4 regions of the Dickeya ananatis genome follow, and region 1 is predicted to be linked to each of the others. Evidence: predicted binding sites of a transcription regulator. Region 1 holds the regulator's gene; each other region holds the start of a gene.
What was found. Region 1 encodes LexA, which represses DNA repair genes until DNA is damaged. Its sites were predicted from a motif close to TNCTGTATGTACATACAGNA; they were not measured.
Positions count from the first base shown of each region.

Region 2: a site for LexA is predicted at 5,496-5,515, ahead of uvrB (excinuclease ABC subunit UvrB). Genes of this name have one in related genera too.
Region 3: a site for LexA is predicted at 5,905-5,924, ahead of sulA (SOS-induced cell division inhibitor SulA). Genes of this name have one in related genera too.
Region 4: a site for LexA is predicted at 5,756-5,775, ahead of dinB (DNA polymerase IV). Genes of this name have one in related genera too.

Region 1 is NZ_CP040816.1:3,586,764-3,595,079, reverse strand. It holds gene ubiA (4-hydroxybenzoate octaprenyltransferase) at 1-549, shown strand, start outside; gene plsB (glycerol-3-phosphate 1-O-acyltransferase PlsB) at 742-3,231, opposite strand; gene FGI04_RS15935 (diacylglycerol kinase) at 3,360-3,725, shown strand; gene lexA (transcriptional repressor LexA) at 3,835-4,446, shown strand; gene zur (zinc uptake transcriptional repressor Zur) at 4,671-5,180, opposite strand; gene FGI04_RS15920 (pirin family protein) at 5,316-6,023, opposite strand; gene FGI04_RS15915 (LysR family transcriptional regulator) at 6,133-7,029, shown strand; gene FGI04_RS15910 (glutathione S-transferase family protein) at 7,110-8,096, opposite strand; gene FGI04_RS15905 (DoxX family protein) at 8,199-8,316, opposite strand, start outside.
Region 2 is NZ_CP040816.1:2,351,049-2,359,364, reverse strand. It holds gene bioA (adenosylmethionine--8-amino-7-oxononanoate transaminase) at 1-1,186, opposite strand, end outside; gene bioB (biotin synthase BioB) at 1,276-2,313, shown strand; gene bioF (8-amino-7-oxononanoate synthase) at 2,314-3,468, shown strand; gene bioC (malonyl-ACP O-methyltransferase BioC) at 3,455-4,237, shown strand; gene bioD (dethiobiotin synthase) at 4,230-4,910, shown strand; gene uvrB (excinuclease ABC subunit UvrB) at 5,644-7,662, shown strand; gene FGI04_RS10385 (VOC family protein) at 7,736-8,182, shown strand; gene FGI04_RS10380 (gluconeogenesis factor YvcK family protein) at 8,186-8,316, opposite strand, start outside.
Region 3 is NZ_CP040816.1:875,410-883,725, reverse strand. It holds gene FGI04_RS03845 (methylglyoxal synthase) at 1-142, shown strand, start outside; gene helD (DNA helicase IV) at 218-2,275, opposite strand; gene FGI04_RS03835 (YccF domain-containing protein) at 2,443-2,889, shown strand; gene yccS (YccS family putative transporter) at 2,899-5,100, shown strand; gene FGI04_RS03825 (TfoX/Sxy family DNA transformation protein) at 5,097-5,726, opposite strand; gene sulA (SOS-induced cell division inhibitor SulA) at 5,946-6,440, shown strand; gene ompA (porin OmpA) at 6,804-7,868, shown strand.
Region 4 is NZ_CP040816.1:533,741-542,056, reverse strand. It holds gene crl (sigma factor-binding protein Crl) at 1-253, opposite strand, end outside; gene frsA (esterase FrsA) at 519-1,769, opposite strand; gene gpt (xanthine phosphoribosyltransferase) at 2,001-2,459, opposite strand; gene FGI04_RS02285 (hypothetical protein) at 2,691-2,885, shown strand; gene pepD (beta-Ala-His dipeptidase) at 3,151-4,611, shown strand; gene dinB (DNA polymerase IV) at 4,684-5,742, opposite strand; gene dpaA (peptidoglycan meso-diaminopimelic acid protein amidase) at 6,065-6,790, shown strand; gene FGI04_RS02265 (class II glutamine amidotransferase) at 6,761-7,528, opposite strand; gene lpcA (D-sedoheptulose 7-phosphate isomerase) at 7,604-8,185, opposite strand.

The DNA of each region.
Region 1 (8,316 bases):
CTGGCGTTTGGTTTGGTACTGACCATGAACCCGCTGACTATCTGGTTATCGGTTGCCGCGCTGGCGCTGGCGTGGGTGTATCCATTCATGAAACGCGTTAGCCATCTGCCACAACTGGTTTTAGGAGCCGCGTTTGGCTGGTCTATCCCGATGGCGTATGCCGCCGTTAGCGAATCCTTGCCTGCCGCCTGTTGGCTGATGTTTTTTGCCTACATTTGCTGGACCATCGCGTATGACACCGAATACGCGATGGTAGATCGCGACGATGATCTCAAGATTGGGATAAAATCCACCGCCATCTTGTTTGGCCGTCATGACACCTTGATTATCGGCGTACTGCAACTGATGACGCTGGTGGCGATGCTGGCACTAGGAAGGATGATGGGGTTGAGCCAGATTTTCTACTGGTCGGTGCTGGTGGCTGCTGCCTTGTTCGCTTATCAGCAACGGCTGATTGCCGGGCGTGAACGTGATGACTGCTTCCGGGCATTCAACAATAACAATTATGTCGGCATGGTGCTGTTTTTCGGCATCCTGTTTGGTTTGTAGCCGGTTTTCTGTAGTAAGCTGTTTGTAGCAGATTGTTTTGTAAAAGAAAGATGGTTTTATAAAAGAAAGGTTGTTTTATAAAAGCAAGATAGTTTTATAAAAGAAAAATAGTTTTGTGGCTGGCTGTTTTATCGCAACAGGGCGGTTATTGAGTGGTAAAACAGCCCTGCGCGTCTGCGCAGGGCTTCATCGTTACTCGACGTCTTCCTTTTCTTTTTCCTTTTCAGCCAGACTCACAGCGGGTTCGCTTTCGCTGCTTTCCTGCGCCAGGCTGGCACTTTCAATGGTGAGTTTGACTTCTGGCGTGAGCAGTTCACCCAGTATGGCGTAAATTGCCTGCACATGTTCCAGCACGGCTTCACCCGTATCGCTGACGTACCCTTCGTTACGCAATGTGTTGACCAGCGTTGAGAAGACCGCCTTGTCGAAAAACTCTGGCGCATTAATACCATGCAATACAGACAGACGCTGCGCCATACTGCGGCTTTCTTTCTCCAGCGCACCACGGCTGATGGACGGGTTGGCGTTCAGCAACGCCAGCGTAATGGCATAACGCTGCAGCGTTTCACGCACACCGGCGGCCAGCAATTGCAACGTACGGATTCGTGCAGGGTTCAGTTCCAGCACATCATCTCGGGTCTGAATCAGTTGCTGATTCGCCAGCTCGGCGACCAGATCATTCAGTACGTCCGCCAGTGCGGTTTTCTCGTAATACAGGAACAATTCAGCCTGTAGCAGCGGATAAATCAGTGTTATCTGGCGCAGCAGCTCGGCGGTTGTAATACGGCGGCAGTGCATCACGATGCTGGCAACTAACGACGGCAGTACCAGCATATGCTGGATGTTATTGCGATAGTACGTCATCAACACCGCCTGCTCGCGCGGCAGGATGATAATATCGCCGACGTTATCCTTCTCCACTTCGAACTTATCCATACCCAGTGCGTGATCCAACAGCTCGGCAGCGGTTCGATTCGGCACGGTGGCATCCTGATTGTAAGGGACATTACGCAGCAGTTGCAGGTAACACTCCAGTTGCTCTTCCATCTGCTCACGGGTTAACGCCCGCTGGCGGGAGGCGAGCAGCGCAGTACAACACAGGTTCATTGCGTTGGCCGCCGCGGCATTGTTGATACGCACCATGATGTTATCGGCGATATCCTGCACGGTTGGCGTCAGCCAGGCTGGTCGTTGCGGATCGATAGGATCGATGGCATCACGCCACTGTGGTACGTGGTGGTTGAGGTACGTGGTCAACGACAGCGGTTCGCCGATGTTCACGTATCCTTGACCGAGGTTGCGCAGTTTGCGTAACCCGCGCACCATTTGCAGGAAACCCTCTTTCTCTTTGGTCGCGCCGCGCAGCTCTTTCGCGTAGGTGCCCACCTCCATCACATGCTCATAGCCGATGTAAATCGGCACTAATGTGATCGGGCGAGTTCCACCGCGCAGCATCGCCTGAATGGTCATGGCTAGTGTGCCGGTCTTGGGCTCCAGCAAACGACCAGTACGGGAACGGCCGCCTTCGACAAAGTATTCCACCGAATAACCCCGGGTGAACAACTCACCCAGATACTCGCGAAACAGCGTGGAATAGAGTTTGTTGCCCTTGAACGTGCGGCGGATGAAGAACGCGCCGAGACGACGGAAAATGGGGCCAGCCGGCCAGAAGTTAAGGTTGATGCCGGCAGCGATATGCGGCGGCACCAGGCCCTGATGGTACAAAACGTAGGAGAGCAGCAGATAGTCCATGTGGCTGCGGTGGCAGGGGACATAGACGATTTCGTGCCCGTCTTGTGCCAGCTGACGCACCCGTTCGGCATTATGCACGTTGATGCCCTGGTACAAGCGGTTCCAGGTCCAGCTCAGTACACGGTCTGATAACCGCACGGCTTCATAGGAGAAGTCGGCAGCAATCTCTTCCAGCAGCGTGATGGCGTTTTGTTGGGCTTTGTCATGCGAAATCTTTTTCACCCGCGCTTCATCGTCAATCGCTTTGGCGATAGCGCGGGAAGACAGCAACTTATTGAACAGCTCCTGGCGGACCGGCAAACGCGGGCCGACTGCCGCCAGCCGCAGACGAGAAAAGTGCATCCGTGCTACGCGTGCCAGCTTGTGGGCGATAGTCTTATCGGTGCCGTGCTCGGTTGCCATGTAACGCAGTGATACGGGGACGGAGAAACGTACAAAGCTGTCGCGTCCCAGCCATAACACGGCGAAGAATTTTTCAATACCGTTCAACAGGCGCAGATGTGGTGTGCCCTGACTCTGCCCTTCGCGGCCAGGCGAACGACCGAACATGACGGATACCGGCACCATCTGTATATCGAGTTGCGGATTGTTGCGATGCAGATCCAGATAATCGTGGAACAGCTTTATCGACTGCTGTTTAGGCACGTAATAACGGAACAGACGCGGGCCATCATTAACGAAAACGTAGCTCGGTAAGGTTTTTCCATCGATCTGCAGTGGTTGCAGCGGATCGGGCAGGCCTTGCTCCAGACATTTCGTGCGCAGAGTCAGCAAATCCGCCTTGGAGTTGTAAGGCAGGACATAGAAAATGGGCCGCGCCGGATCCAACCGTTGTTCATTAACGGGATCCTGTGGAATGACCTTACTTTTAACCAGTAATTTTAGCGGGAAATTCAGTAGTTTATAGTAAATTATACGCCAACCTGACATAACAACCAGAAGCCTCTTGTTAGCAATTCGGGCCAAGGATACCAGAAACCAGACAGGATATCTGTGGTGATGAAACCAGGGCTGCGCGTTAAAATCATGGCCAACCACAAATTAAAGGCGGAGTACGCATGAACAAAGCAACCGGAATGACCCGCATCATCAAAGCGACGGGTTATTCGCTGCAAGGATTGAAACAGGCATGGCAGCATGAGGCGGCGTTTCGACAGGAACTCCTGCTTACGCTGGTCGCGGTGATTATTGCCTGCTGGTTGCCGGTTTCCATGGTGGAACGACTGCTGTTGATCGGCGCAGTCGTGTTGATCGTACTGTTTGAGCTGGTCAATAGTGCGATTGAGGCGGTGGTGGATCGCGTCGGTACGGATTACCACGAATTGTCAGGCCGGGCCAAAGACATCGGCTCGGCGGCGGTATTCGTCGCCTGTCTGTTGGCGGCAGTCGTGTGGGGCGGGATACTGTGGAGCCGTTTTGCGTGACGCTCTGCATAATCACAGAAAAATCCGTGCAATAGCAATCTCGCGGTTCCCATAGGCACTTTCCCTGTATATACTCACAGCGAAACTGTATAAACAAACAGGGGGCGGAATGAAAGCGCTAACTACCAGACAACAGCAGGTTTATGATCTGATTCGCGATCATATTTCACAAACCGGTATGCCGCCCACCCGGGCCGAAATTGCCAGTCAGTTGGGCTTCCGCTCGCCCAATGCAGCCGAAGAACACCTCAAGGCGCTCGCACGTAAAGGCGTCATTGAAATTGTGACGGGCGCTTCTCGTGGAATCCGCCTGTTGATGGAAGAAGAAGACCAAGGTCTGCCGTTAATTGGCCGTGTCGCCGCCGGTGAACCGCTGCTGGCTCAGCAGCATATCGAATGTCACTATCAGGTTGATCCCGCAATGTTTAAACCCAGCGCTGATTTTCTGCTGCGGGTGAGTGGGATGTCGATGAAAGACATCGGAATTCTGGATGGTGACCTGCTGGCGGTACATAAAACGCAGGATGTGCGTAACGGTCAGGTTGTTGTCGCGCGCATTGAAGATGAAGTGACAGTTAAACGCTTGAAAAAGCAGGGCAACATTGTTCAGTTGCTGGCAGAAAATAAAGAGTTTTCACCGATCGTTGTCGATTTGCGTGAGCAAAACTTCTCCATTGAAGGGTTGGCGGTGGGTGTTATCCGCAACAGCGACTGGAGCTGACGCCCCTGTTCCAGTCCGCCCTTGATGGGTGATGCGCATTGCCCATACTGGTGTCCAGTGTGTCTGGATGGGCACCTTTTATTTCCCGGTTTGATCTCCGGTTTGCGTCAGGGAAGGGCGATGAATTCAGAAATGAATTCAGGAGAAGCAATGGATTCAAGAGAAATCAGGATAAAGCAGTGTGAAGCAGCGCTTCACACTTGGCACCTCATCGTTTTCGCTGTTCAGCGTTTTTTCACGGGGATGCTGTGATCGTGATGGCAACTGTCCCGATGTTCGCAAGATTCAACCTGTTGGCATTCGCCACACAAACCATGCGCTTCCACCACGCTGTGACGCAAGGCAAAACCTGCCTGTTTGGCTAGCTGGTGCAGGGTTTCTTCCACCCCTTCCGTCTGGCGTTCTGTCACTTGTCCGCACCGATCGCAGATAAACAGCGCCGACGTATGGCTGTGTTCCTCAAAATGATGGCACAGTACATAACTGTTGGTAGATTCCACCTTATGGATAAAACCTTGTTCCAGCAAAAAATCCAGTGCGCGATAGACGGTTGGGGGTTTGGCCTGCGGTTCGGAAACACGGAGCAGATCCAGCAGATCATACGCGCTGATCGCACCAGGCTGCAGGGCCATCAAACGCAACACCTCCTGACGTTGAGGCGTCAGACGTACATTGCGTTGCTGACAAAGCTGTTCAGCCTGGGCAACAAGTTTGTCCGGATTGGTTGAATCCATTGCAGTAACCCTGAAGCGAGTGTGAAATTATCCCGGCATATTATCATGACTGGACAAAAACGCCGAGATAGCGACATCGAGGTTACTTGGGTGGCTCCCGCATTAGGGGGATTCGTCTGCTGAGCCCGAAGGCACTTAGACCACCAGGTCTATCAGTAATGCACGTGCGGCGGTTTCTGCCCGAACGATAAGACTCTTTTCCTGCTGAACAAACGCACCGTCGCCACAACGCAATACGCTCGGTATCGGCGCGCTATTCCCATTAATATGCAGAGTACCGTAAATCGACTGCAGATAAGCCCGGTTGCCGTTCAGTGTCAGGTGATGTTGTTCACCGGCGGCCAGATTCACATGGTGGATCCAGACCTGCTGACGCAGATGGAGGGCATTGGCAGATTCATCTGGCGATGCAATCAACTGATAAGGCTGCTGCTCTTCCACCTGCAGCCGTTGCAGACACTGGTTTTCCCGGGTAGGGCAAGCGTCCAGCCACAGCTGTAGCCGGGTCAGTGGCGTCTCACTGCCAGTATTGTGCTCGCTATAGCTGATATTGGGTTGCGTGGCGAGCAACAAGGCCTCGCCAGCTTTGGCCCGGGTATGGTTGCCGTTGCTGTCACGATATTCTGCTTCACCCTGCAAGATGATATTCAGGATATCCACGCGGGGATAGGAGCGTGGCTGAAAGGAGGCGCCGGGGGCCAGTACTTCCTGATTGAGCACCCGCAGCGAGGCAAAGCCCAGCAGATCAGGATCAAAGTAATGACCGAAAGAAAAGGTATAGCGCGCCTGCAACCAGCCATAGTCAGCCTTGCCGCATTGTTCTGCTGCTCTGCTAATGATCATGGTATTCGACCCTGAGAATTATTGATGAAGCGATAGTAATTGTCTGGACGATGGATTGTTAGCCAGTTAATCTGGTCGGCACGTTCAAAAATCCTGAATGAGTGAATAAATGGCAAAGGAACGGGCACTAACACTGGAAGCCTTAAGAGTCATGGATGCTATCGATCGCCGGGGAAGTTTTGCCGCCGCTGCAGATGAGCTGGGGCGTGTACCTTCTGCCCTGAGTTATACCATGCAGAAACTGGAAGATGAGCTGGATGTCGTGTTGTTCGACCGTTCCGGGCATCGTACGAAGTTCACCAATGTGGGGCGTATGCTGCTGGAGCGTGGACGCATCTTGCTGGAAGCTGCAGACAAGTTGACGACGGATGCCGAAGCGCTGGCGCGTGGATGGGAAACCCATCTGACCATTGTGATGGAAGCATTGGTGCCGACCGAGCGTTTTTTCCCTTTGCTGGATAAGTTGTCGCTAAAAGCCAATACCCAGGTGTCATTATTGACGGAGGTGCTGGCAGGGGCATGGGAACGGCTTGAGCAAGGACGGGCAGATATCGTTATCGCACCGGACATGCACTTTCGCTCGTCTTCGGAAATCAACACCCGCAAGCTTTACTCCATGAAGAGCGTGTATGTGGCAAGCCCGGACCACCCGATTCACGATGAACCGGAGCCGTTATCGGAAGTGACGCGGGTTAAATATCGCGGTATTGCGATTGCCGATACCGCCCGCGAGCGCCCTGTACTAACAGTGCAATTGCTGGATAAGCAGCCGCGTTTGACCGTGAGTTCGATGGATGACAAGCGACGGGCGTTGCTGGCCGGACTGGGGGTGGCGACAATGCCCTATGAACGGGTGGCTCAGGATATTGCCGAAGGCAGGCTGCGAGTCGTCAGTCCGGAAAACATCATCGAAGTCCAAATCATCATGGCATGGCGGCGTGATAGCATGGGCGAAGCCAAGGCGTGGTTTTTACGGGAAATCCCCCGCATATTCAACGCAAATTGAGTATGACACAACACCGTCGCTGATGTTAATCACGCGACGGTGTTACGCCATAAAGCCTGCTTGCGGCGGACAATATGAGATTACGGGTAACGCCTGTCCCGACCATGTGGCGCATCCAGATTCATATCTGGCCCGACGGAAATAATACCGTGAGGGTTGATGGTGCCATGACTGCGGTAGTAATGGTGGCGGATATGCTCCAGATTGACCGTCTCAGCGACCCCCGGTAGTTGATAGATGTCACGCAGGTAACCATACAGGCTGGGGTAATCGCTTATCCGGCGTTTGTCGCACTTGAAATGGGTATGGTAGACCGGATCAAAGCGGATCAAGGTTGTCCACAAACGGATATCGGCCTCAGTGAGGTGCTCACCAGTCAGATAACGCTGCCTGTCGAGGTGCGTTTCCAGTCTCTCCAGGGCGCTAAATACCAAACCGACCGACTCGTCATAAGCCTGTTGCGTTGTGGCGAAACCCGCTTTATACACCCCATTGTTGACCTGATGGTAAATCCACTCATTAAGCTCGTCGATCTGCCCGCGTAACGCCAGCGGGTAGTAATCACCAGGTAATGCCCCGCAACCGTCGAAGGCGCTGTTAAGCATACGAATGATATCTGCTGATTCATTGCTGACGATGGTGTGCTGCTGGGTATCCCACAATACGGGGACGGTAACACGCCCGCTGTAGTCAGCTTTCGCGTGCAGATAAAGTTGATACAGGAATTCGTGCTGATAAAGTGTGTCGCCGGTGGCGTGTGGGAAGTCAGTGCCAAAGGTCCAGCCTTGATCCAGCATCAGTGGGTGTACTACTGAAACACCGATGTGTTGTTCCAGCCCTTTGAGTTTGCGCATCAGCAAGGTGCGATGAGCCCACGGGCACGCCAGGGATACATACAAATGGTAGCGCCCCGCTTCCGCTTTGAATCCGCCGCTGCCGGTGGGGCCGGGTTCACCCTCGGCGGTGACCCAGTAGCGAAAGAATGTTTGCGGTCGTTTGAAATGCCCGCCAGATGACTGGGTTTCATACCAGGTATCGTGCCATACACCGTCAACCAACAATCCCATAATCGGTTCCTCCCAGTATGATGACAATGGCGGTCAACAGCACGCTGTTGACCGCCATGAGATAATCAGGTGGTGTTACTCCGTTGGTAATTCAGACTGCTATTACCATTTTTTGTTCAGCAGGCGGTCGATACTGAATGCACCCGGACCGCTAACAAACAGCAGGATGTAGCCGCCAGCGATAGACAGGTTTTTCATGAACATCAGCTGGTTGGCACCC
Region 2 (8,316 bases), 1.2 Mb from region 1:
GTTTGCCAAAGGGGCGAATCCATACTCCCCGTTCGACAAAGAACCGTTGCAGGTTCGCCATATTGACCGGCCGGTGGGTTTCCACCACGCCGATAGCACCCAACACCCGTACATCGGCAACCGCTGGTGCGTCCCTAAGTGGCAGCAACGCCTGACGCAGTTGCTCTTCGATGGCCACCACCTGCGCCTGCCAGTGATTTTCTGCCAGCAGTGTCAGGCTAGCGTGGGCCACGGCGCACGCCAGCGGGTTTCCCATAAAGGTCGGGCCGTGCATGAAGCATCCAGCCTCGCCGTTGCTGATGGTCTCGGCGACCGCACGGATGGTCAGTGCGGCGGACAGTGTCATGTAACCACCGGTTAGCGCCTTGCCAAGGCACAGTATATCTGGCGTGACGTCGGCATGTTCGCAGGCAAACAGACGCCCGGTGCGGCCAAATCCGGTGGCGATTTCATCGGCGATCAACAAGATGCCGAGTTGATCGCATAACTGACGGACTTGTCGCAGGTACTCGGGATGATAAAAGCGCATACCGCCCGCACCCTGCACGATGGGTTCCAGAATGACGGCGGCGATTTCACGCTGATGCTGTTGCAGCAAGGTGCTGAACGCCGATATATCTTCCTGTTGCCACGGCTGGTCAAACCCGCCGCGCGGCGCATCGGCAAACAGATGCGGTGGCAGATATCCCTGATAAAGACTGTGCATCGAGTTGTCCGGGTCGCACACCGACATCGCACCGAATGTATCGCCATGATAGCCGTGGCGCAGCGTCAGGAAACGCTGACGACGTTCCCCGCGTGCCTGCCAGTATTGCAACGCCATCTTCATCGCCACTTCTACCGCCACCGAGCCAGAGTCAGCCAAAAACACACACTCCAGTGCCGCCGGGGTGATCGCTACTAACTGGCGACACAGTGCCACCGCCGCCGGATGGGTGATGCCGCCAAACATGACATGCGACATCTGCGCCAGTTGTGCTTGCAGCGCCTGATTCAAGCGTGGGTGATTGTAGCCATGAATCGCCGCCCACCAGGACGACATGCCATCCACCAACTGGCGGCCATCAGCCAGTTGCAACCGGTAGCCGCTGGCAGCGGTGACCGGATAACAGGGCAGTGGGGACGTCATAGAGGTGTAAGGGTGCCAGATATGGCGCAGGTCGAAGTCCAGGTCATCCTGATTCATACTGTTGTCAACTAATCTGATCTCAATTTGGTTGACAGTATACCCACATAAATTACACTGGCGAGACTTTTTTACCCGGAGCAATGACGATGACCGAACGCGTAAACTGGACACTGGAACAGGCGCAAGCCCTGTTTGATAAGCCGTTTCTGGAACTGATGTTTGAGGCACAGCAGGTGCATCGCCAGCACTTTGATCCCCGTCAGGTGCAGGTCAGCACACTGTTATCCATCAAAACCGGCGCGTGTCCGGAAGATTGCAAATATTGTCCGCAAAGCGCCCGTTACCGCACCGGCATTGAAACCGAAAGGCTCATGCAGGTTGAGCAGGTACTGGAGTCCGCCCGTCAGGCAAAAGCCGCAGGCTCGACCCGATTCTGTATGGGCGCGGCGTGGAAAAATCCTCACGAGCGCGATATGCCGTATCTGGAATCGATGGTGCGTGGCGTGAAAGAGATGGGTATGGAAACCTGCATGACGCTGGGTACGCTGCATGGCGATCAGGCCCAGCGACTGGCGGCGGCCGGGCTGGATTTCTATAACCACAACCTGGATACCTCGCCGGAGTTTTACGGCAACATCATTACCACCCGTACCTATCAGGAGCGGCTCGATACGCTGGATAAAGTCCGTGGTGCAGGTATCAAAGTCTGCTCCGGCGGGATTGTCGGGCTGGGGGAAACGGTGCGTGACCGTGCTGGCCTGTTGGTGCAACTGGCCAATCTGCCGACGCCGCCGGAGAGTGTCCCCATCAACATGCTGGTGAAAGTGAAGGGCACGCCGCTGGCGGAAAACGACGATGTGGACCCGTTCGATTTTATCCGCACCATCGCGGTGGCACGCATCATGATGCCGACGTCTTATGTGCGGCTATCCGCCGGTCGTGAACAGATGAGCGAACAGACACAGGCGATGTGTTTTATGGCGGGTGCCAATTCCATTTTTTATGGTTGCAAGCTGCTGACGACGCCAAACCCGAAAGAAGATAAGGACCTGTTGCTGTTTCGCAAATTGGGGCTTAACCCGCAGCAAACCCAAATCGAATATGGCGACAACCAGCAACAGCAGCATCTGACCGAGCAATTGCTGCATACCGATACTGAGCAATATTACAACGCGGCGGTATAAATGAGCTGGCAGCAACGGATCGATCAGGCGCTGGCACAGCGGCAGGCGCAAGACGCTTACCGGGTGCGTCTGGTCAATGACGGTGGCAGCGGTCGTTGGCTGGTGCGCGAGCAACAACGTTATCTCAATTTTTCCTGTAATGATTATCTGGGGTTGAGCCAGCACCCGGCGATTGTGCGCGCCTGGCAGCAAGGGGCGCAGCAGTTCGGTGTGGGCAGTGGCGGCTCTGGTCACGTAACCGGTTATACCACCGCACACCAACACCTGGAGCAACAGTTGGCGGACTGGCTGGGATATGACCGGGCAGTGCTGATGATCTCCGGTTTTGCTGCGAATCAGGCCGTGATAACCGCGCTGATGGCAGAGGGCGACCGTATTCTGGCGGATCGGCTCAGCCATGCCTCGTTACTGGAAGCCGCCAGCCTGTCACCCGCAACGCTACGCCGCTTTCACCATAACCAGCCGGAATCGTTGCAATCATTGCTGGAAAAACCGGTGGGTGGTCAGACGCTGGTGGTCACCGAAGGGGTATTCAGCATGGATGGCGACACGGCACCGTTGGCGGCATTGCACCAGTGCTGTCGCGCGCATAGCGCCTGGCTGATGGTGGATGATGCCCACGGTATCGGCACGCTAGGGGAGCACGGTCGCGGCTGTAGCGCGCAACAAGGGGTGAAACCCGAATTGTTGATCGTCACCTTCGGCAAGGCCTTTGGCGTCAGCGGTGCGGCGGTGTTGTGTAGCCAGTCGATTGCGGAATACTTGCTACAGTTTGCCCGCCATCTGATATACAGCACCGCCATGCCACCGGCGCAAGCCTGTGCGCTGTCAGCGGCGCTGGCAGTGATTCGCGGCGATGATGGCGAGGCCCGGCGTGATGCGCTGGCGCAGAATGTTCAGCGTTTTCGTGAGGGGGCTGCTGGCCTGCCGTTTCGCCTGTTGGCGTCAGAAAGCGCCATTCAGCCGCTGATTGTCGGTGATAACGCCTGGTCGCTGGCACTGTCGCAGCAATTGCGATCCGCGGGGCTGTGGGTCAACGCCATACGGCCGCCCACCGTGCCACCGGGTACGGCACGCTTGCGCATTACCCTGACAGCCAGTCATCAGCCTGACGATATCGACAGACTGCTGGAGGTGTTGCATGACGCAGGTTGATGGGGTGTTGAACGCATCGCCCCCTCATAAACAGGCGATCGCCCGTGCTTTCGGCCGGGCGGCTTCGCAGTATGACCGCTTTGCCGCACTACAGCGTGAAAGCGGCGAACACCTGATGACTCTGGTCGGTGAACATCGCGGCGGCGAACTGCTGGATGCCGGTTGTGGTACCGGCTATTTCAGTGCGCGCTGGCAGGCATGCGGAAAACGGGTGACGGCGCTGGACCTGTCCGTGGATATGCTGGCGATGGCGCACCAGCGTCAGGTAGCGACACACTACCTGCTGGGGGATATCGAGCACTTACCGCTGGCGGATAGCAGCGTGGATATCAGTTTTAGCAATATGGCGATGCAATGGTGTGATGACTTTGCCGCCGGTCTGGCCGAGCTTTATCGGGTCACCCGGCCAGGCGGGGTGATTGCCTTTTGTACGCTGGCGCAGGGGACGCTGGCCGAGCTGGATGACGCCTGGCAGCAACTGGATGGCTCCCGGCGTATTAATCGATTCTTGTCGCTGGAAGCCATTGTTTCAGCCTGTCGTCGTTACCATGCTGATATCTCACCTGCTCCCGCGACATGCTATTTCCCCGATGTACTGGAGCTGATGCGTTCTGTCAAAGGTGTGGGGGCGACCTGGTTGCGGGAAGGGCGGGAGCCGCGCGGCCTGAGTCGTCGACAACTGACGGCGCTGGCTGCGCATTATAGCCGTCACCCACAAGGCTATCCGCTGACCTATCAACGCATTTTTGGAGTGATTTACCGTGACTGAGCGCTGGTTTGTAACCGGAACCGATACCGAAGTGGGGAAAACCGTTGCCAGTGTGGCGCTGTTGCAGGCTGCCCGTCGTGCCGGATACCGTACCGCGGGGTATAAACCAGTGGCGTCCGGGTGTGAGCTAACGCCACATGGCATCCGCAATAGCGATGCATTGCAGCTACAGGCTAACAGCACACTGGCACTGCCATACGACGCGGTTAATCCGCTGGCCTTTATGGAGCCGACGTCGCCTCATATCGTCAGTGCAGAGGAAAATCGACCGATTGCCTTTTCTACCCTCAGCGACGGCCTGCGCCAGCTTGAGCGTCAGGCAAACTGGGTTCTGGTTGAAGGGGCGGGCGGCTGGTTTACGCCGCTTTCCGGGCAGCAAACTTTTGCTGATTGGGTACAGGAAGAGGCGTTAGCAGTGATTTTGGTCGTCGGCGTCAAACTGGGGTGCATCAATCACGCCATGCTCACCGCGCAGGCCGTGCAGCACGCCGGTTTAAGGTTGGCTGGGTGGATTGCCAATGTCGTGCAGCCGCCAGGGCGTTATCACCGCGCTTATTTGCAGACGTTACAAGATAACCTTCCGGCACCGCTGTTAGGTGAAATCCCGTATTTATCCAAGCCGTTTCAGCAGGATATGGGCGATTACTTAAACATCACTTTACTAAGAGGTTAACGAAGTTGGGTGAATGTTGCGTAGGTGGTGGTTTTATCCCTGTTCTTAATTGAAATTGATAGAAAAAACCATCTTGAAAATTGCTGATCGAACCACTGGGTCAGCAGTTTTTCTTTTTGCTAAGTCTGTGTCATTTAGCACTTTTTTTTATAATAAGCGGCACGTCAAACATGGAAATTTTGTTTAAAAGTCGTTTGCCGGTCTCTAACGGACCAAGGTAACGAAAGACGCCAATACAGGAGGCGCGGGCACTTGTGGGAGTTATCCACTATTTCTGTGGATAACTGTGTGTATTAGGGTTAGAAAAAACGCGCCAGCCAAGAGCTGGCGCGGGTTACGCCGGGTTTGGTGCTAAACTCCGCTTTTTTGTGAAGTTCTTTTAAATCAATAAATTAATTAAAATCAAGTCACTTTTATGTCAGTGCGTCATCCCTGAATAAATTACCGGCACTGGTCATAGCAGATAATTTGAGAAACAGCGTTTCTGGGGATAAATTCTCGATTTTTTGCTGGATAGCAACATCACTCTGTGCTAGTCAACGAGGGCGCGTGCTGGCATGTGGTCAATGGTTAAGAATTACTTGATGCTGTTTTTATATCCAGTAATATGGGGCTGGCAAATCTGGCTGGGGGTTTTCATACTAGACGTATCCCTTTCCTGTCGATGATGCGGGTCATGCCGACCCGCGTCTGATGCGTGATTCCAACCGTTTTTTATCCGGGTGTCTTGTTCATGAGTAAAGCGTTCAAACTGCATTCTGCCTTTAAGCCCGCAGGCGACCAACCTGAAGCGATACGTCGTCTGAAAGAGGGGCTGGAAGACGGGCTGGCGCATCAGACATTGTTGGGGGTAACAGGCTCCGGCAAGACGTTTACCATTGCTAACGTGATTGCGGATCTCAACCGGCCTACCATGGTGCTGGCGCCGAATAAAACCCTGGCCGCGCAGTTGTATGGCGAGATGAAGGAGTTTTTTCCGGACAACGCGGTGGAGTATTTCGTGTCTTACTACGATTACTATCAGCCTGAAGCCTATGTGCCAAGCTCCGATACCTTTATCGAGAAGGATGCCTCGGTTAACGAACATATCGAGCAGATGCGGTTGTCTGCCACCAAGGCCCTGCTGGAGCGGCGTGACGTGGTGGTGGTGGCGTCGGTATCCGCCATTTATGGTCTGGGCGACCCGGACCTCTACCTGAAGATGATGTTGCACCTGACACAAGGTATGCTGATTGATCAGCGCGCTATCTTGCGTCGGCTGGCAGAATTACAGTATTCCCGTAACGATCAGGCCTTTAGCCGTGGCACCTTCCGGGTTCGCGGTGAGGTCATCGATATTTTTCCGGCGGAATCCGATGAGATAGCGCTGCGTGTAGAGTTGTTTGACGAAGAAGTGGAGCGGCTGTCGCTGTTTGACCCGCTCACCGGCCACATCGTGCAAACCGTACCGCGTTACACCATTTACCCGAAAACCCACTATGTGACGCCACGCGAACGTATTTTGCAGGCGATGGAAGAGATCAAAGTCGAACTGGCGGAGCGCCGTCAGGTGTTGCTGGCCAACAATAAACTGTTGGAAGAGCAGCGGCTGGCGCAGCGCACCACCTTCGATCTGGAAATGATGAATGAGCTGGGGTATTGCTCCGGCATTGAAAACTACTCCCGCTTTTTGTCCGGACGCGGCCCCGGTGAACCGCCGCCAACCTTGTTTGATTACCTGCCTGCCGATGGGCTGCTGGTGATTGACGAATCCCACGTGACTATCCCGCAACTGGGCGGGATGTATCGTGGTGACCGGGCACGGAAAGAAACGCTGGTGGAATACGGGTTTCGCTTACCCTCGGCGTTGGATAACCGGCCGATGAAGTTTGAGGAGTTCGAAGCGCTGGCACCGCAGACCATTTATGTTTCGGCGACGCCGGGTAATTACGAACTGGAAAAATCTGGCGGCGAGATAATCGATCAGGTGGTGCGGCCGACCGGCCTGCTCGATCCGGTGCTGGAGGTGCGCCCGGTTACGACGCAGGTGGATGATTTGCTGTCGGAAATCCGCAAGCGTTCGGCCATTAACGAGCGTGTACTGGTCACTACCCTGACCAAACGTATGGCGGAAGACCTGACCGAGTATCTGGAAGAGCACGGCGAGCGGGTACGTTATCTGCACTCGGATATCGATACCGTGGAGCGGGTAGAAATCATCCGTGATTTGCGACTGGGCGAGTTCGACGTGTTGGTGGGTATCAACCTGCTGCGTGAAGGGCTGGATATGCCGGAAGTGTCGCTGGTGGCGATTCTGGACGCCGACAAAGAAGGCTTCCTGCGCTCGGAGCGATCGCTGATTCAGACTATTGGTCGTGCGGCGCGTAACCTTAACGGCAAGGCGATTTTGTACGCCGACAGGATTACGCCGTCGATGGAACGCGCCATCAATGAAACCCAACGCCGCCGTGAGAAACAGCAGGCCTACAACGAGCAGCATGGCATTGTGCCGCAGGGGCTGAACAAGAAGATTGGCGACATTTTGCAGATTGGTCAGCCTGTCAACGGCAAGGGCAAGGGCAAAGGCCGCGGCAAGAAAGCGGCGGAACCGGCGGCACGGTATCAGCAACTGTCGCCGAAAGCGTTGGATCAGAAAATCCGTGAGCTGGAAAGCCAGATGCTGACCCATGCACAGAATCTGGAGTTCGAAGAAGCCGCCCGTCTGCGCGACGAAATCCATGCGCTGCGTGAGCAGTTTATTGCGGCATCCTGACCGCGTTGGTGCTGTCGGCATACTTTTGCCAGCGGCGTGACGCGATACTTCCGAATACAAGAGTGATGGTGTGATGAAAAATACGATCCCCGATGTGCCGCTTTCTGGCGTTGATGTGTTGTTCGTGGCAGGCTTTGGGCCGATAACGGTGTCGGTGCCGACCAGTCAGACGTTCTATCAGACCCTGTTGAATCTGCCGATAAAGCCGATGGAAGGTAATGAAGCCTACCTGACCTGCGATACGTTGGACGGTGTGAAGCACTTTGCGTTATGGCCGCTGGCGCAGGCGAGTCAGTCCTGCTTCGGCACTGACAACTGGCCGTCAACCCACCCGATTCCGCAAGGCTGGATGGAACTGGAAGTAGCGGATATCGGGGCGGCGACCGAGACCATCAAACAACAGGGTTACCCATTGCTGGTGGATAACCGGCTGGAACCTTGGGGGCAGACGGTAACCCGTTTCCTCAGCCCCGAAGGGCTGTTAGTGGGAGTTACCCATACGCCGTGGCTGAGGGCGTGAACCTTAAGCCGGGCACAGCCCCAGCGCTTGCACAGCCTGCTCTAACGCGGCCTGCAGCAATTGGCGATCATGGTGGTGGGGGACATCGTGCGCCCCCAGCGGTTGCCGGATGATCAGGCGGTCGTTCACGCCGT
Region 3 (8,316 bases), 2.1 Mb from region 1:
GCGTCTGGCAACGGTATGGAATATCCCGGTGGCGACCAATCGCTCCACAGCCGATTTTCTGATTAATTCCGCGCTGTTCCGCCAGCAAGTCTCCGTCACCATCCCGGATTATCAGCGTTATCTTCAAGGACGCCTGAGATAAGCCTGTATTTTTTGCCATCACTGGCCGGTGATGACCGGCCGGTTTTTCCTGCAAGCGTCACGGATAAAATCAGGCTTAACCTGGTTTACGCGGCATAGGCACACCTAACTGGTGCAAATCGTCCACAAATATGGACGGCTCATCACGGCTGTACAACAACCATACCTGATGTTTCGCGCGGGTCAGCGCTACATAAAGCAACCGCCGCTCTTCTGCATCCGGGTACGGTTCCGGGCGAGGCAGTAATACGGCTTCCAGTACCGATTCACGCACGGGTGCAGGAAACCCATCACGCCCTTCGTGCAACCCCAGGACAATCACGTAATCCGCCTGTTGCCCTTTACTGGCATGAATGGTCATGAAATCAAGGTGTAAATTCGGCCAACGGGTCTGCGCCTTATCCAACACCTCTGGGCGTAAATGGTGATAGCGAGCCAGTATCAGAATACGCGCCTCTGGCGTCACATAACCGCTCATCTTGTCCAGCAACGCGTCCAGTTGCTCCTGTTCCAGCAGCACGACTGATTTTTTATCACCATCCCGCAGGCTGTTAAGCGTTTTTTTCAACTGTGCCGGGTTTTGTTGAATAAACCGATTAGCAATCTCACCAATGCGGTGGTTAAAGCGATAGGTGGTATCCAGAATACATTGTGCCCCTTCGCCAAAATGCTGCTCAAACGCCGTCGTCAGCGTCAGCTCAGCACCGCTAAAGCGGTAAATCGCCTGCCAGTCATCGCCCACCGCAAACAGACTGCTCTCTGGAGACTGGCGACGCAGCGCCTCCAGCAAGCGGGCGCGCTGGGGTGAAATATCCTGAAATTCATCCACCAGTATATGGTGCCACGGACTGACAAAACGGCCTTTATCCAGATAGTTAACAGCCTGATGAATCAAACCGGAGAAATCTACAGCGCCTTCGTCTTTCAGGGCTTTTTTCCAGGCTTTCAATAAAGGAGCCATTAACCGCAGCCATTGCTGGAATAGTGGACGCGTTTCATCATCGGCCAACGCTAACATTTCACTCTGTGTGCCGCCTTGCATCCGCATCAACCCCAGCCAGCGCTCCAGCCGCCCTGCCAGCCTCGATGCAAGCACGCTATCCTGCCAAAAATTTCCTTCCGGCAGCGTCCACTCCAGCTCCTCAGTCAGCCACTGCCGCCATCCTTTCGCCTGGGTCTTTTTTTCATCACACTGCTGTTGCCAATGTCGGCTCAAAAACTCCCGCCGGTATACCCCGTCGGTTTCCAGTCGACTGATTACCGGTACTTTGCGGCTGCACTGTTGAATAATGTGTAACGCCAGCGCATGAAAGGTCATCGCCCGCACATCGTCGGTATCTAGCCGTTCACGGATACGGCTATTCATTTCCTCTGCCGCCTGTCGGCCAAACGCCAGCAACAGAATCTGTTGTGGCGACGCCTCCCCCCGATGCAATAACCAGGCAGCACGCGCCACCAATACCGACGTTTTGCCACTACCCGCACCAGCCAGCACCAACACGGCATTTTCACCATTGACCACCGCCTGACACTGGCTGGGGTTTAATGGTGAGCTTTCCACCGTATCGAAAAACGCGCGCTGCGCAACCAGCGTTGTTTGCGTCCAGCGCTGGTTAGCCTGTTGACGCTTCGCTTCACCTTGCTCCAGCCAGCACAAGCACTGCTGGTAGTTATCCCGACACGCATCAAACTCATTCAAGCGCGCCAACGGCAACGGCAATGCAGCGAACCCGGCACGAATCTCTTGCTGGACGCGCATCAACGCCTGACGGCTAAACCACCCATCCCGGTGTTCCTGTTCTGAAATCTCGTCGACCAGTCGTTGCAACACCGCACTGGAGACGTCGCTCATTTCCTGGCTCCAGCTTTGCCAGGCTTTAAATAGATGACGATAAAACTGTTGGGTTTCTTGCCACTCAGTGCCGTGCAGACGCACAACTTTACTTTCCGGCAACTCGAACTCCAGCTCTCCCCAAATCAACCCTTTCTTACAGCGAATCGCCAGCAATTGATTGAATGGAATCAAATATTCATGCCGGTCGCCGCTGACATTGACACCGGCATTCAGTAATTGCACACGGTTGTAAGGATGCTGTGCCAGATGCTTACCTAACGCGGTCGATTTCAGTTCCATGATCCCAGTGCCATTTTCAGAAGACGTGTTCAACGTTATCGTTCACAAATTGTAGTGTAACCGCTATCCGACTCCGCACTCTAGCAACAAAAACGCGTTAGAATAACCCGGCGAATAATGTGATAATTCTTTTCTCATCAGAGAGTTTGACCGAGGGTATTCCTATCATGCGAGCCGTACTCAATATCCTGAATTTCGTGCTGGGCGGTTTTTTCACCACGCTCGCCTGGTTGCTGGCTACCGTCGTCAGCATAGTACTGGTGTTTACCCTGCCGCTTACTCGTTCATGCTGGGAAATCACCAAATTGTCGCTACTGCCATACGGCAATGAAGCCATTCACATTGACGAACTACGGCCGGAACAAAAAAATTCACTGCTGAATGCCAGCGGCACGCTGCTGAATGTGTTCTGGCTGGTCGTTTTCGGCTGGTGGCTATGCCTGTCACATATTGCCAGTGGTATTGCACAATGTGTGACGATCATCGGCATACCGGTTGGCATCGCCAATTTCAAAATTGCTGCCATCGCGCTTTGGCCGGTGGGACGCCGCGTTGTCTCAGTCGAAGAAGCGCAAGCGGCAAGGGAAGCCAACGCCCGTCGGCGTTACCAGTAATCAGGGTGGATGATCATCGTGCAACAGAACGTCACAACCAGTCTGCGGCGGGTTATCTATAACAGTAGTTGGCTGTATAACCTGCGGATTCTGATAGCACTCAGCGGTGTGGCGATTGTGCCCTGGTGGCTTGGGGTATCGACCAGTACCATCCCGCTGACACTGGGCGTCGTGGCCGCGGCGTTGACTGACCTTGATGACCGTTTGTCCGGCCGTCTGTTCAATCTGATCATTACACTCGCCTGTTTTCTGGTCGCTTCCGTATCGATAGAACTGCTCTATCCACATCCCTGGTTATTCGCCATTGGACTGGCTGGCTCAACCTGGAGCTTTATCCTGCTAGGGTCGTTGGGGCAGCGCTATGCCACTATTGCCTTTGGCGCACTGCTGATCGCCATCTACACCATGCTGGGTATATCACTGTACAGCGACTGGTATCAGCAGCCGTTTTTACTGTTGCTGGGGGCACTGTGGTATAACCTGCTGACGCTGCTCGGTCATCTGCTGTTTCCCATTCGCCCGTTGCAGGACAACCTGGCCCAATGCTACCAGCAGTTGGCTCACTATCTGGAAATCAAATCCAATCTGTTTGACCCCGACCTTGATGACAGTGACCAGCCGCTGATTGATGTTGCCATGGCTAATGGTCAGTTGGTTGATACGCTCAATCGCGCCAAAGCGTCGTTACTCACCCGGTTGCGCGGCGATCGCGGTCAACGCGGTACCCGACGCACACTGCATTACTATTTTGTCGCGCAAGATATTCATGAGCGGGCCAGTTCAGTACACATCCAATATGAACAACTGCGGCATATGCTGCGCTACAGTGATGTGCCTTTCCGGTTTCAGCGCCTGCTGTTTATGTTATCCCGCGCCTGCCAGCAAGTATCACAGTCCATTTTATTACGGCAGAAATACCAGCACGATCATCGAATCGAGCGGGCCTTTTCCCACCTCCACGCCGCTATCGACAGGCTGGCTGCTCAAGGGGTGGAAACGTTATACATCAAAGCGCTACGTCATCTCCTCAATAACCTGCAAGCGATTGACGCCCAGCTCATCAATATTCAGTCCGAACAAACGCTTGAACGCCACAATCATCGCCTGTCGGCAGAAAGTCGGCTATCGGATGATAAAATTACTGGCTGGAGCGATATCCGCTTGCGCATCAGCCGCCATCTCACACCACAATCGTCACTGTTTCGTCACGCGGTGCGTATGTCGCTGGTGCTGTGTGTCGGCTATGCGATTATTCAGTTTACCGGTTTGCACCACGGTTACTGGATCCTGCTGACCAGTCTGTTTGTCTGCCAGCCTAACTATAATGCCACTCGCCGACGCCTGGCGTTGCGTATCCTCGGAACGCTGGGTGGGGTGTTGATTGGGGTGCCGCTGCTGTACATCGTGCCGTCACTGGAAGGGCAACTGGCGCTGATTGTTATCAGTGGGGTACTGTTCTTCGCGTTTCGCACGGTGCAATACGCTCAGGCCACGCTGTTTATCACCTTGCTGGTGCTGATGTGTTTCAATCTCCTGGGGGAAGGCTTGGAAGTCGCTATCCCCAGAGTCGTCGACACGTTGCTGGGTTGTGGTATTGCCTGGGCAGCGGTCAGTTTTATCTGGCCAGACTGGCGATTCCGCGGCCTGCCTGCGGTGATCAATAAAGCGATGGATATGAATTGCCGCTATCTCGATGCCATTATGGTGCAATACCATCAAGGCAAAGATAATGGACTGCCTTACCGAATCGCCCGGCGTGACGCCCACAATAGTGATGCGGAGCTGGCCTCGGTGGTGTCCAATATGTCGGCTGAGCCGCATGCCCGGACGGGACTGGAAAACGCCTTCCGGCTGATGTGCCTCAACCATACATTGCTGGGATATATCTCCACACTGGGAGCGCATCGGGAACATATTCAGTCGACTGAAACATTGCAATTGCTGAACGACGCTGTTTGTTACGTCGATGATGCGCTTCATCAGGACAATCGTGACCAGACTGCGTTGGATAAAGAACTGGAAGCACTGAAACACCGCATCCATAGTTTGTCGCCAGAGCAGGACAGTCAGGAACAGCTGGTATTACAACAGATTAACCTGATAATCGGCCTGCTGCCGGAACTGACGCAACTGAAAAACCAGATGATTGCTGAAGAAAATCGACCACAGGAACCGATGCATCGGAATCGACAACAGACCTCTGCCCATTAATTCAGTCTGGGCGGTCTCAACGAACGAGGACTGGCCTTCTCGAACCATTCAAGCAATTCGCTGCGTATGCCTTGCGGCAGCGCAGCCTGATGCACACCACAAATCGCACCAGCCAATGCCAGCAGCACATTAACACTCAAATTCTGACTGATGGTACGCAGTTTAAGGTAGCTGGTTTTTGCGCCAAGTCGGTGTAGCTCATCGATGTTTCTAATGCCTACCTTCCAGAGTAACCGCTCCAGATCATGATTGATATTTGGCAGGTCTTTTAGCCTGATACAACGCTTTCTGGCTGCTTTATCCTGGCGCGCACCCTGCAAAGATAATCGCGCCAGCTCCAGCAGTGCCGACTCATCCTGCCAGAGCGCCTCCGCAACCAAATAATAATTGAGCGGTACCGGCAAACCACGTTTGGTATAGATGAGTTTTGGCGCTTGCTCTTCGAGAAAAAACGCTTCGTTATGACGAGCCGCCCGCAAATAGAGTTCTCCGCCGGATACCAACGCGAAAATCACCCCATCCGCTGCAATGCTGTAGCCGCCGAACTGTGAGCGAGAGAAAATAGTTCCCAATGAGGAAAACACGGTTTTCGCCTGTAAAATCCTTTTTTCACATAGCTTTTTCATTACTTATTCCTTGTATTGAATGTTTTTCCCTGTTCACCAAAGACATCCGTAACGGGAACAATTAATTAAACACAGCAAAACCCGGTCTTCAAATACAAAACATGTCATACCGGCAATAACATGACGATTATGCGAAGCGCTTTCAGAAATTCCGGTTGATCTTTACCCACACAAAAGATACTGTACACCCATACAGTATAACTGTGAGGTAAAGAAACTATGCGTACTCAAACCATCCGTTCTCGTCATGTCTGCAATACGTCACGCCTGGGTCATAACGCGATGCCTCAAACCGCTTCCAGCGGCTTCATCAGCGAGATCGTCTATGGTGACGACCATCCCATGCTGACGCCATTACTGCTGCCTTTGTTGCAGCAATTGGGTACGCAATCACGCTGGCTACTTTGGCTTTCCCCACAGCAAAAACTTAGCCGCCTGTGGCTACAACAGACAGGATTACCATTGGAAAAGATGATCGAACTTCATCGCCTCAATCCGGTATCGACTGTTGATGCGATGGAGAAGGCGTTAATGACGGGTAATTACAGCGTCGTTCTGTGCTGGCTGCCAGACGAACTGAATAATGAACAAAAAATGCGGTTGCAAAGAGCGGCACAGCACGGAAATACCTATGGATTTATCATGCGTCCAGAGGGAGAAACAATCACAAGACCCTTTTCTACACTAAAAATTCACTCAAGATTGTATCATTGAATGAATATTAGGATTTTTCTTACAGGGATGTCGCCGGTTATCCGTAGTCCGCGGAAACACAGCGCCGAGCGTGTTATTGCGACGTACTAATATTAAAAGACATCAAGGTAATCTGACAAAATCGTCCATTATTTGTTAGTAATTATGTATGAACGACTGATTTTTTCATGGTGTCTGTCACATCATACTTGTAACTTTCTCACCACGTTGTAGACTTTAGCTCGCTGGAGTTGCCCTTCCATAATGCCAGTTCACTGGCAGCACGTAATTAGACCAAGGGCAATATCTCCGAGAAAGGATTTTAACCAAAGGCTAATTAGCTTACAGAGTTGATTGCCGATTTGGATGATAATGAGGCGTAAAATGAAAAAAACAGCTATCGCGATTGCAGTGGCACTGGCTGGCTTTGCTACCGTAGCACAAGCCGCACCGAACGATAACACCTGGTACGCAGGTGGTAAACTGGGCTGGTCCCAGTACCATGATACCAACCTGACCGGCAATGGTTACGACGCAACCAACGCGGCGCAGAGCCAGCTGGGTGCAGGCGCATTCGGTGGCTATCAGGCTAACCAGTATCTGGGTTTTGAAATGGGCTATGACTGGCTGGGCCGTATGAAATATAACGGTGGCAACCAGGGTAGTTTCAAAGCTCAGGGTATTCAGCTGGCCGCTAAACTGAGCTATCCGATCGTTGACGATCTGGATATCTACACTCGTCTGGGTGGTTTTGTATGGCGTGCTGACAGCCATGACAACTCAGGTCGTAACGATAACGACACTGGCGTTTCTCCGCTGGCTGCTGTGGGTGTTGAATACGCAATCACCAAAAACTGGGCAACTCGTCTGGATTACCAGTGGGTGAACAACATCGGTGACGCTGCTACCGTTGGTGGTCGTCCTGACAATGGTCTGCTGAGCGTGGGTGTTTCTTACCGTTTCGGTCAGGAAACTGCTGCTCCGGCTCCAGTTATTGCTCCGGCTCCAGCTCCGACCCCGGCTCCGGCTCCGGTTGTTCAGACCAAACGCTTCACCCTGAAGTCTGACGTTCTGTTCAACTTCAACAAAGCGACTCTGAAACCGGAAGGTCAGCGTTCTCTGGACCAGCTGTACACTCAGCTGAGCACCTTGGATCCGAAAGACGGTTCCGTAGTGGTTCTGGGCTTCACCGACCGTCTGGGTTCCGACCAGTACAACCAGACTCTGTCTGCTAAACGCGCACAGACTGTTGTTGATTACCTGGTTCACAAAGGCATCCCGTCTAACAAGATCTCCGCTCGTGGTATGGGTAAAGCCAACCCGGTTACCGGTTCTACCTGTGCTAACGTGAAAGCACGTGCAGCACTGATCGACTGTCTGGCTCCGGATCGTCGCGTAGAGATCGAAGTGAAAGGCATCAAAGACGTAGTGACTCAGCCTCAGGCTTAATTGCCACTGAGCATGCGTTAGCGGAAAAGGCGGTAACCCCTATAGATATTCTATAGATTTACGTTACCGCGTTCCCTGCCAGAAAAACAGCCTCTGCTTACGCGAGGCTGTTTTTTATTGGTGCCATTCAGTATTTTTCATTCCCGCTGATGACCTCTCCCAGATGATTTGGGGTAGACCTGTTTTCATAAGTGCACGTGTTTTCATGGCTATACCCAAAATAATTCGAGTTGCATGACAACACGCTCGCGTGTTGAACAACGCCATGCCGTTGGCCCTTTAGGGCAATGCTCGCAGAGCCTTGCTGGCTCTTGCCATCTGAGGGTGAAACGCACAGGTGAATGGTTCAGACTGGTCTCATAACTGATATCACTGTGATGATAAATATCATGGACTCAATAGCAGATCATGCTTAATTAAAATACAAACTGGAGTAGCAGTAGTCATA
Region 4 (8,316 bases), 1.7 Mb from region 1:
TATCTTTGATGGTTTCTTCGCGCCAGTTGCCCACCTTATCAAACAGACCGATACGGTAGGTATAAAACAGGGTTTGCTCCTGCCATTCCAGATTAAGCCACCAACCCCAAAACTCTCGCTTTTCCGGCGCAGGTTTTACATTGACACAAACCGCCAGGCAATCAAAGAAAAAATGCTTTTCTTCGCACTGATCTTCACGCAAATACGGCCCCAATGAGGCAAATTTCTTGATGAGCCTGCTTTTCACTGCCATGACACCCTCCTTTTAAATCAGAAGACTTCCAAGCATTCACAGCGACGGAGTCAATCAACCTGCCAGAACTGCTGACACGGGTTCAAGTTTTTTTGCGTCCGTCGTTTCAGGGCGCGAGCCGTGTCACACCAACACACACTATACGGGTAAATGCAGTCAATATTGATAAGAAAAATTAATAAATCACAGTTGTTTTTTATTCATCACCGCAACTCGTCGCCCTTTACACACAGCCACGGGGTGGCAGCACGACAGGTGCGAGAGCTTAGCGTAATTGGCGCTCTAACCAGTCGGTCATCTGTTGCAGCGCCAGATGGAACGTCTGATACACCGGTGAGAAATTCAGTGCCAGCAATTTCCCCTGTTGCGATGAATTGACTATCAACATCGACTCTTCCGGCGGGCTAATCAGGTCATCTTTCCAGTAGCCAGAAAGCATCGGCGTCGGGCAGCGCCGTCCCAGCAACCCCTGCATTTTGAGAGAGTAACGTCCCATTTCTACCAGCAACGCCGCATCGGAGGAATAGGTCATGCCAAGGCGGCTGGCTAGCACATCCATAAACATGTCGGGCACCTGCCGCTGACGCTGGGCATCAGACAGCAGGTGGTGCACAATCGGCCCCAGACAGGCAACCGCCCGTAGCCGGTTGGCTTCCAGATACGCCAGTCGCACCGCGATATTGGCCCCAAAGCGAAAACCAAAGGCACCGACGCGGGTATGATCAATCCACGGCACATCCGGTAACGCCCGCAGCACCTGTTGATGGAGAAAACTGGAATCCTGATCCAGTTTCCAGCGAGAAGAAAACCCGACCGACGGCATATCTACCGTCAGCATCGCGAACCCCGCCGGGGCGAGATAATCCTGAAACAGGCGGTGATAATCACATTGCAGCATGTCCAGACTGCCGCAGATCAGTACGGTTGGAAACGGTGCCTTCCCCTGCGCGGGCAGGTGCAAAAAAGCGGTCAACTGCCCACCGCCTTCTACCGGAAAGGTCAGGGTTTTCAGTTCGTAGGAGAGATGAATAGCGGCTTCTTCATAAGCCCGATTCGCCAGCGTCTGCGCCTGCTCGGCCAGTTCATCCCCTTTAAGATGGGGATAGGCGGCGATACTGTACAGGTTGGCGGCGTTCAGCCAGCATTGCCCGGCCTGTTCGCTCTGAGCATGCTGGCTGGCCTGTTGTTGCCAGCGCATCCCCTGTGATACCCACTCGTAGATCCAGTTACCGCCACGATAGCCAATCACCGTATCCAGTCGCTGCTCATCGCTGCGTTTCGCCTGGCTGGCGGCAATGCGTGACAGCACCTCTTCAATTTCCCACGGGTGCACACCACGCCAGATCCACAATAACCGGTTAAGCATCCGATACCAGTTGTTGGTGGTTTCACCTTCCAGCGCCGACTGCATCTCGGCCGAGCCGGGCGTATTGCGGGAGCGCTGAATAAGCGTAGAGGTTTCCTGATGTCTTACCGAGGGTTTAAATAGCGTTTCGGACAGGTTGGCCTGAACCACAGCTGCCTCCATGGACGAATCAACGACAGAACGATGAGGGTATGTGGGGAAAAGTGTACCGAACAAACGAGCACCGGGCTATAGCGGTACCGCGCTATTCAGCCAACAAAAATGATCTTGCCAGCAAAATCTATCAACCGGCAAAAACAGTCAACCAGCAAAAACCATCAACCGGCAAAAACAAACACGCCCGGCATAACCGGGCGCGTCGACGATAACAGCGGTATGGAATTAACGGCCAGCCAAAGGCGGTACAAATACCACGCCCATGTCCCACGGCTGTTCAATCCAGGTATCCTGAGGGATATCAACTTCATAATCGTCTACCAGCGGTTTACCAGCCGGTTTGGCGAAAATAGTGATGAAGTGAGCTTTCGGGTACATGTCGCGGATCGCCTTGGCAGTACCGCCAGTGTCCACCAAATCATCGATCACGATGTAACCTTCACCGTCACCTTCAGCGCGTTTAAGCACTTTCAGCTCACGCTGGTTGTCATGATCGTAGCTGGAGATACACACGGTATCGACATTGCGAATACCCAGTTCGCGGGCCAGTAACGCCCCCGGGACCAGACCGCCACGGCTCACGGCAATAATGCCTTTCCACTGTTCGGCCGGCAGCAAACGCTGAGCCAGTTTACGGGCATGAATTTGCAACATATCCCAGGTGACGATGTACTTTTCACTCATAAAACATATCCCAGCCAACGATGAGGTCGGCTTAATCAGAGTCAGAAGGGGAAAATAAGGTTGCGCGAGATTATAGATAGCCGAGAAGACAAAAACCAGTATTTATGCACACACTGACAATTGGTAACTCACCGTAATTAATTAACCGTTCGTAATGTGAAAAAGTTATTAGACGCAATGTTACAGATGCGTTACAAACAAGGAGAACAGAAAATAGCCAGGAGAATAGCCATGACGATGTTTGACAGTTTCCTCCTTGCACAACTGGATGTGTTCGCCCCTTTCTTTGTTATCACCATACTGATGGTGATTTGCTTCGAACTGAGCATCAGCTTACGCCTGTTGCGCCAACGCCAACCAGCCTTAACCCCGATTGTACTACATCGGCATGACGCTACGTCCGATTCGCCACGCCACACCGACTAATCACGCAGACCGGGAAAGAGCCAACTCTTTTCCCGGGACTTTCTTACCGGGATTGTATTCTCTGAATTCGTTCCCACGTATTCCGCCTTCTTCCGCTTTCCTCCCCGTCAGCCATGCATAATCCTTATACCGTGGACATTCTCTCCCACCGTGGGAAAGTGGTATTCTGTACTGACGTGCCTGCGTCTTCAGGCGATCAATAACCATGTTGCTCTGGCATCACACGCCGTTTGTCGCGTGAATGCCTAACTGGAGAGGTTCAATAGTGTCTGCTTTGTCTCAACTCTCCCCACAGCCGCTGTGGGATATTTTTGCCAAAATCTGCTCTATTCCACATCCGTCTTACCATGAAGAAGCACTGGCTGCGTATATTCTGTCATGGGCAAAGGAGCGCGGCCTTCACACGGAACGCGATCAGGTTGGCAATATTCTGCTGCGTAAACCGGCGACACCCGGCATGGAAAATCGTAAACCGGTAGTGATCCAGGCGCATCTGGACATGGTGCCGCAGAAAAACAACGACACGGTGCACGACTTCACCACCGATCCCATCCAGCCTTATGTCGATGGCGAGTGGATCAAAGCGCGCGGTACAACGCTTGGCGCAGACAACGGTATCGGCATGGCTTCGGCGCTGGCGGTGTTGTCTGACGACAGCGTAGAGCACGGGCCGCTGGAAGTGCTGCTGACCATGACGGAAGAAGCCGGTATGGACGGTGCGTTCGGCCTGCAACCCAACTGGCTTCAGGGCGATATTCTGATCAATACCGATTCGGAAGAAGAAGGCGAAGTTTACATGGGGTGTGCGGGTGGTATCGATTTTATGACCCGTCTGCCATTACAGCGCGAAGCCGTTCCAGCCGGTTACCAGACGCTGAAACTGGTTATCAAAGGACTGAAAGGCGGCCACTCCGGTTGCGACATTCACCTGGGGCTTGGCAACGTCAATAAACTGCTGGCGCGTTTTCTGGCGCACTACGCCACCGAGCTGGATCTGCGGGTTATCGACCTGCACGGCGGTACCCTGCGCAACGCGATCCCGCGTGAAGGTGCGGTGACCCTGGCGGTATCCGCTCATCACGTCGATGCCCTGAAAGACGCAGCACAAGCCTATCTGGCCGTCCTCAAACATGAGCTCGCCGCGGTAGAAAAAAATATCACCTTGTTGCTGGAAACCGCAGACAGCGCCATGGCTGCGCTGACTACCGCCAGCCGGGATCGTTTCATCGCGCTGTTGAACAGCACACCCAATGGCGTTATCCGTATGAGTGATGACATCAAAGGTGTGGTGGAAACGTCGCTGAACGTAGGCGTCGTCAGCATGACCGAGACGCAGGCAGACATTCACTGTCTGATCCGCTCGCTGGTCGATAGCGGCAAAGACTACGTGGTCAGCATGCTGACTTCACTGGGAGAGCTGGCGGGTGCAGATACCGAGGCCAAAGGCGGCTACCCTGGCTGGCAGCCAGATGCGCAGTCACCTGTGATGCATCTGGTTCGCGAAACGTACCAGAAGCTGTTCGGTAAAACCCCCAACATCATGGTGATCCATGCCGGTCTGGAATGTGGTTTGTTCAAGAAACCGTATCCGGATATGGATATGGTTTCCATTGGGCCAACCATCACCGGCCCACACTCACCGGATGAGCGGGTTCATATCGCCAGCGTCGGTCAATACTGGACGCTGCTGACAGCATTGCTGAAAGCCATCCCGGAACGCGCCTAATCTGCGTCGGTGATGCCTGCTAATGCGGGCATCACCGCCAGATACCGAAACACGTTCGTTTACTGCCAAACGTCAATCCCACGGCAAGACCAGTTGCCGCTCAAGTTGTGGGTCCATCAACGACACATGCAACCCCACCAGCCGCACGCCCCGTGCATCACGCCGCTGCTCCCAACTTTCGCGCGCCAGCCTCAGTAAATCCGGCTTATTGAGTACCGGCCAGACATGCTCCTGCGTGGTCTGACGAAAATCATCAAATTTCAGTTTGACCCCCTGGCGGGCGATATGCAGATCCGGGCGAACACGTCGCAGACGTAGCTCCAGCTCGTCGTACAATCGTTCAATTAGCGCTTCACAGGCAGTCCAGTCGTGAATATCCCGCGCCAGGGTCTTTTCAACACCAACGGATTTTCGCAGGCGATCCGGCGAGACCTGGCGCTCGTCAATACCGTGGCAGCGTTCCCATAGCACCCGACCGAATTTACCGAACTCCCGCAACAGTTCGCTCAGAGGGTAACGACGGACATCCGCACAGGTATGTAAACCGCACTCTGCCAGCCGTCGGGCGGTCACGTTGCCGACACCGGGGATTTTTTCCAACGGCAACGCCAGCAGAAACGCCTCCATCTGCGTGGGGGCAATCACACACTGCCCGTTGGGTTTGTTCTGTTCAGAGGCAACCTTGGCGAGAAATTTGATGGGTGCGACACCTGCCGATGCCGTCAGATGCAGTTCATCAAAAATCGTCTGGCGAATTTCTTGTGCCATCAGGGTGGCGGAACCCCCGCAGTGCGGGCTATCCGTCACATCAAGATAGGCTTCATCCAGCGACAGCGGTTCAATCAGCGAGGTATAGCGGGAAAATATCGCGCGAATCTGCAGGGAGGTGGCTTTGTAAACCTCCATACGGCCGGGCAACAAGGTCAGATGCGGGCACAATCTCAACGCGGTAGCTGTCGCCATCGCACTGCGGACGCCATAACAGCGCGCTGGGTAGTTGGCGGTGCAAATCACACCGCGACGATCGGCACTGCCGCCAATCGCCAGCGGGATATCACGCAGGCGCGGATTATCCCGCATCTCTATTGCGGCGTAAAAGCAATCCATATCGACATGAATGATTTTTCGCATCGCCCCTCCGATTAACTGGATAAATATACAGTTAATGACAGGGGCAGGCAATCTCTTCTCTTGGCATGATGTCGCCCTGTCAACGCGGCAGCGCGATTAGCCTGACGCTATCAGCCGGAATAGTCCGATTTTTTATTCTTTTTTCCTTCCTGAATAAAACAGATACGGTGATAATGTGGTGGCGCGACTTGACATCAGGCTATCCCTCGCTATGGGGCATAGCCTAATGGCAGGACCAAGCCTGACAGATAAGGGAATACGGGAGCATCACCGCCACACACCGTATCAGACAGAATCACAGTGCCAATAATCAGGATTAACAATGTACAAAGTCGCGTTTTCGCTTGCGATGTTGTTTCTTTTACCTTCCGTCGCCATCAGCAATAGCTATGCTAATCAAGTCGCTCCGGCGGCGACAGAAACCAAACAGCAGGTCGCCGGGTCACCGGTTTATATTCAGATCTTCAAGGAAGAACGGGTACTGGAGCTTTATGCCATGATTGGCGGCGAATACAAACTGGTACAGAGTTACCCGATTTGTAAATACTCCGGCGGTCTGGGTCCTAAAATGACCGAAGGCGACTTCAAAAGCCCGGAAGGGTTTTATCAGGTTGATTTAAAACAGCTTAAACCGGACAGCCACTACTATCGCGCCATTAATGTCGGCTTTCCGAACGAGTACGACCGCGCGCACGGTTATTCCGGTCGTTACCTGATGATTCACGGTGAGTGTGTGTCTATCGGCTGTTACGCCATGACCAACAAATACATTGAAGAAATTTACACTTACGTAGAGAAAGCACTGCGCAACGGGCAGCAGAAAGTCGAACTGGCGATTTATCCGTTCCGCATGACCGAGCAGAACATGAAGCGCCACAGCCGCTCCAACTACTACAAATTCTGGAGTCAGTTGCAACCGGGCTACGCTTACTTCAACCGCATGCATCAGCCGCCAGCGGTATCGGTGCTCAACGGGCAGTACGTGGTTAACCAGTCCGCGCCCGTTGGTCAGCCAGAATCACATTACGCGCTCGCCAAAACAAAATAACACGAACTCGCCTGGCAGAATCCGATGCCAGGTTTCGTTGCCGGTCAGCGGTTGCGTCGCCAGCACAGTGACCACATCGTTAGGTGTGGTCTGCTGCTGAAAGTCTATCTCGACATCGTCATCCAGTAAGGTCGCTTTGCCAAACGGCGCCCGCCGGGTGATCCAATGCAAGTGCGTCGAGCAAAATCCCATCACGAACTGCCCATCCGACAGCAACATGTTAAACACGCCTTTTTTGCGTAGCTGCTCCGCCAGTGTGGCGATGTAGCGAAACACGGCAGGCCAGTTAGACGGCGTACGCGGGTAGCGTTGCGACAACTGGTACAACAGCCAGCAAAACGCGTACTCGCTATCCGTTTCCCCAACCGGACGAAAATGGCCGGTCTTCAAACGCCGATACCCCTTAAGCTGACCATTATGGGCGAACGTCCAGTTCCGGCCCCACAACTCGCGGGTAAACGGGTGGGTATTTTCCAGCGCGACCGCGCCACGGTTGGCCTGACGGATGTGAGAAACCACCGCGCAGGATTTAATGGGATAGTTCTGCACCAATTCGGCAATCGGCGAGGTAAAGCTGGGTAGTGGATCTTTAAAGGTACGGCAGCCGTTTCCTTCGTAGAACGTAATCCCCCAGCCATCACGGTGCGGCCCGGTACGGCCGCCCCGCTGCATCAGGCCGGTAAAACTGAAACAGATATCCGTTGGGACGTTGGCACTCATCCCAAGCAGTTCACACATGTCTGGTTCCTTTTACTACTTACTACTACTGCTGTTACTGCTGCGCGTATGACAACGACGCCTCATGGCAGGCAATCAGTTGCCCGCCATTTCCTTTTCAATCAACTGGATCAGAATGTGGATAGCCTTGATGTGCACTTCCTGAATCCGGTCAGCGTAACCGAAATGCGGTACGCGAATTTCCACATCGGCGGTACCGGCCATTTTGCCGCCATCCTTGCCAGTCAGTGTAATCACCTTCATACGCTTGGCACGGGCCGCGCTGATAGCCTTGATGATGTTGCCGGAATTACCGGAAGTGGAAATCCCCAGCAGGACATCCCCTTCACGTCCCAGCGATTCGACATAACGGGAGAACACGAAATCATAGCCAAAATCGTTACTGACACAGGACAAGTGGCTTGGGTCAGAAATGGCGATAGCCGGGTAACCAGGGCGGTTTTCACGGTAGCGGCCGGTAAGTTCTTCTGCGAAATGCATAGCGTCACAATGAGAACCGCCGTTACCGCAAGAGAGCACCTTTCCGCCTGCTTTGAAGGCATCCGCCAGCAAAACCGCCGCATCCTGAATCGCCTGAATGTTGGCATCATCACTTAAAAATGTATTCAGTGTGGATGCCGCTTCTTTCAGCTCATTACGGATTAAGTCCTGGTACATGGAATCCTCTCATTCAATGACATCATGATATGTAGGCGGAGCCTCTGGTGAGGCATGGGGTGAAACATCGGGCCATGATGAACCCTGTTACCGGGCGATGCCCGCCATTCCACGCCATAAAGAGACGCAAC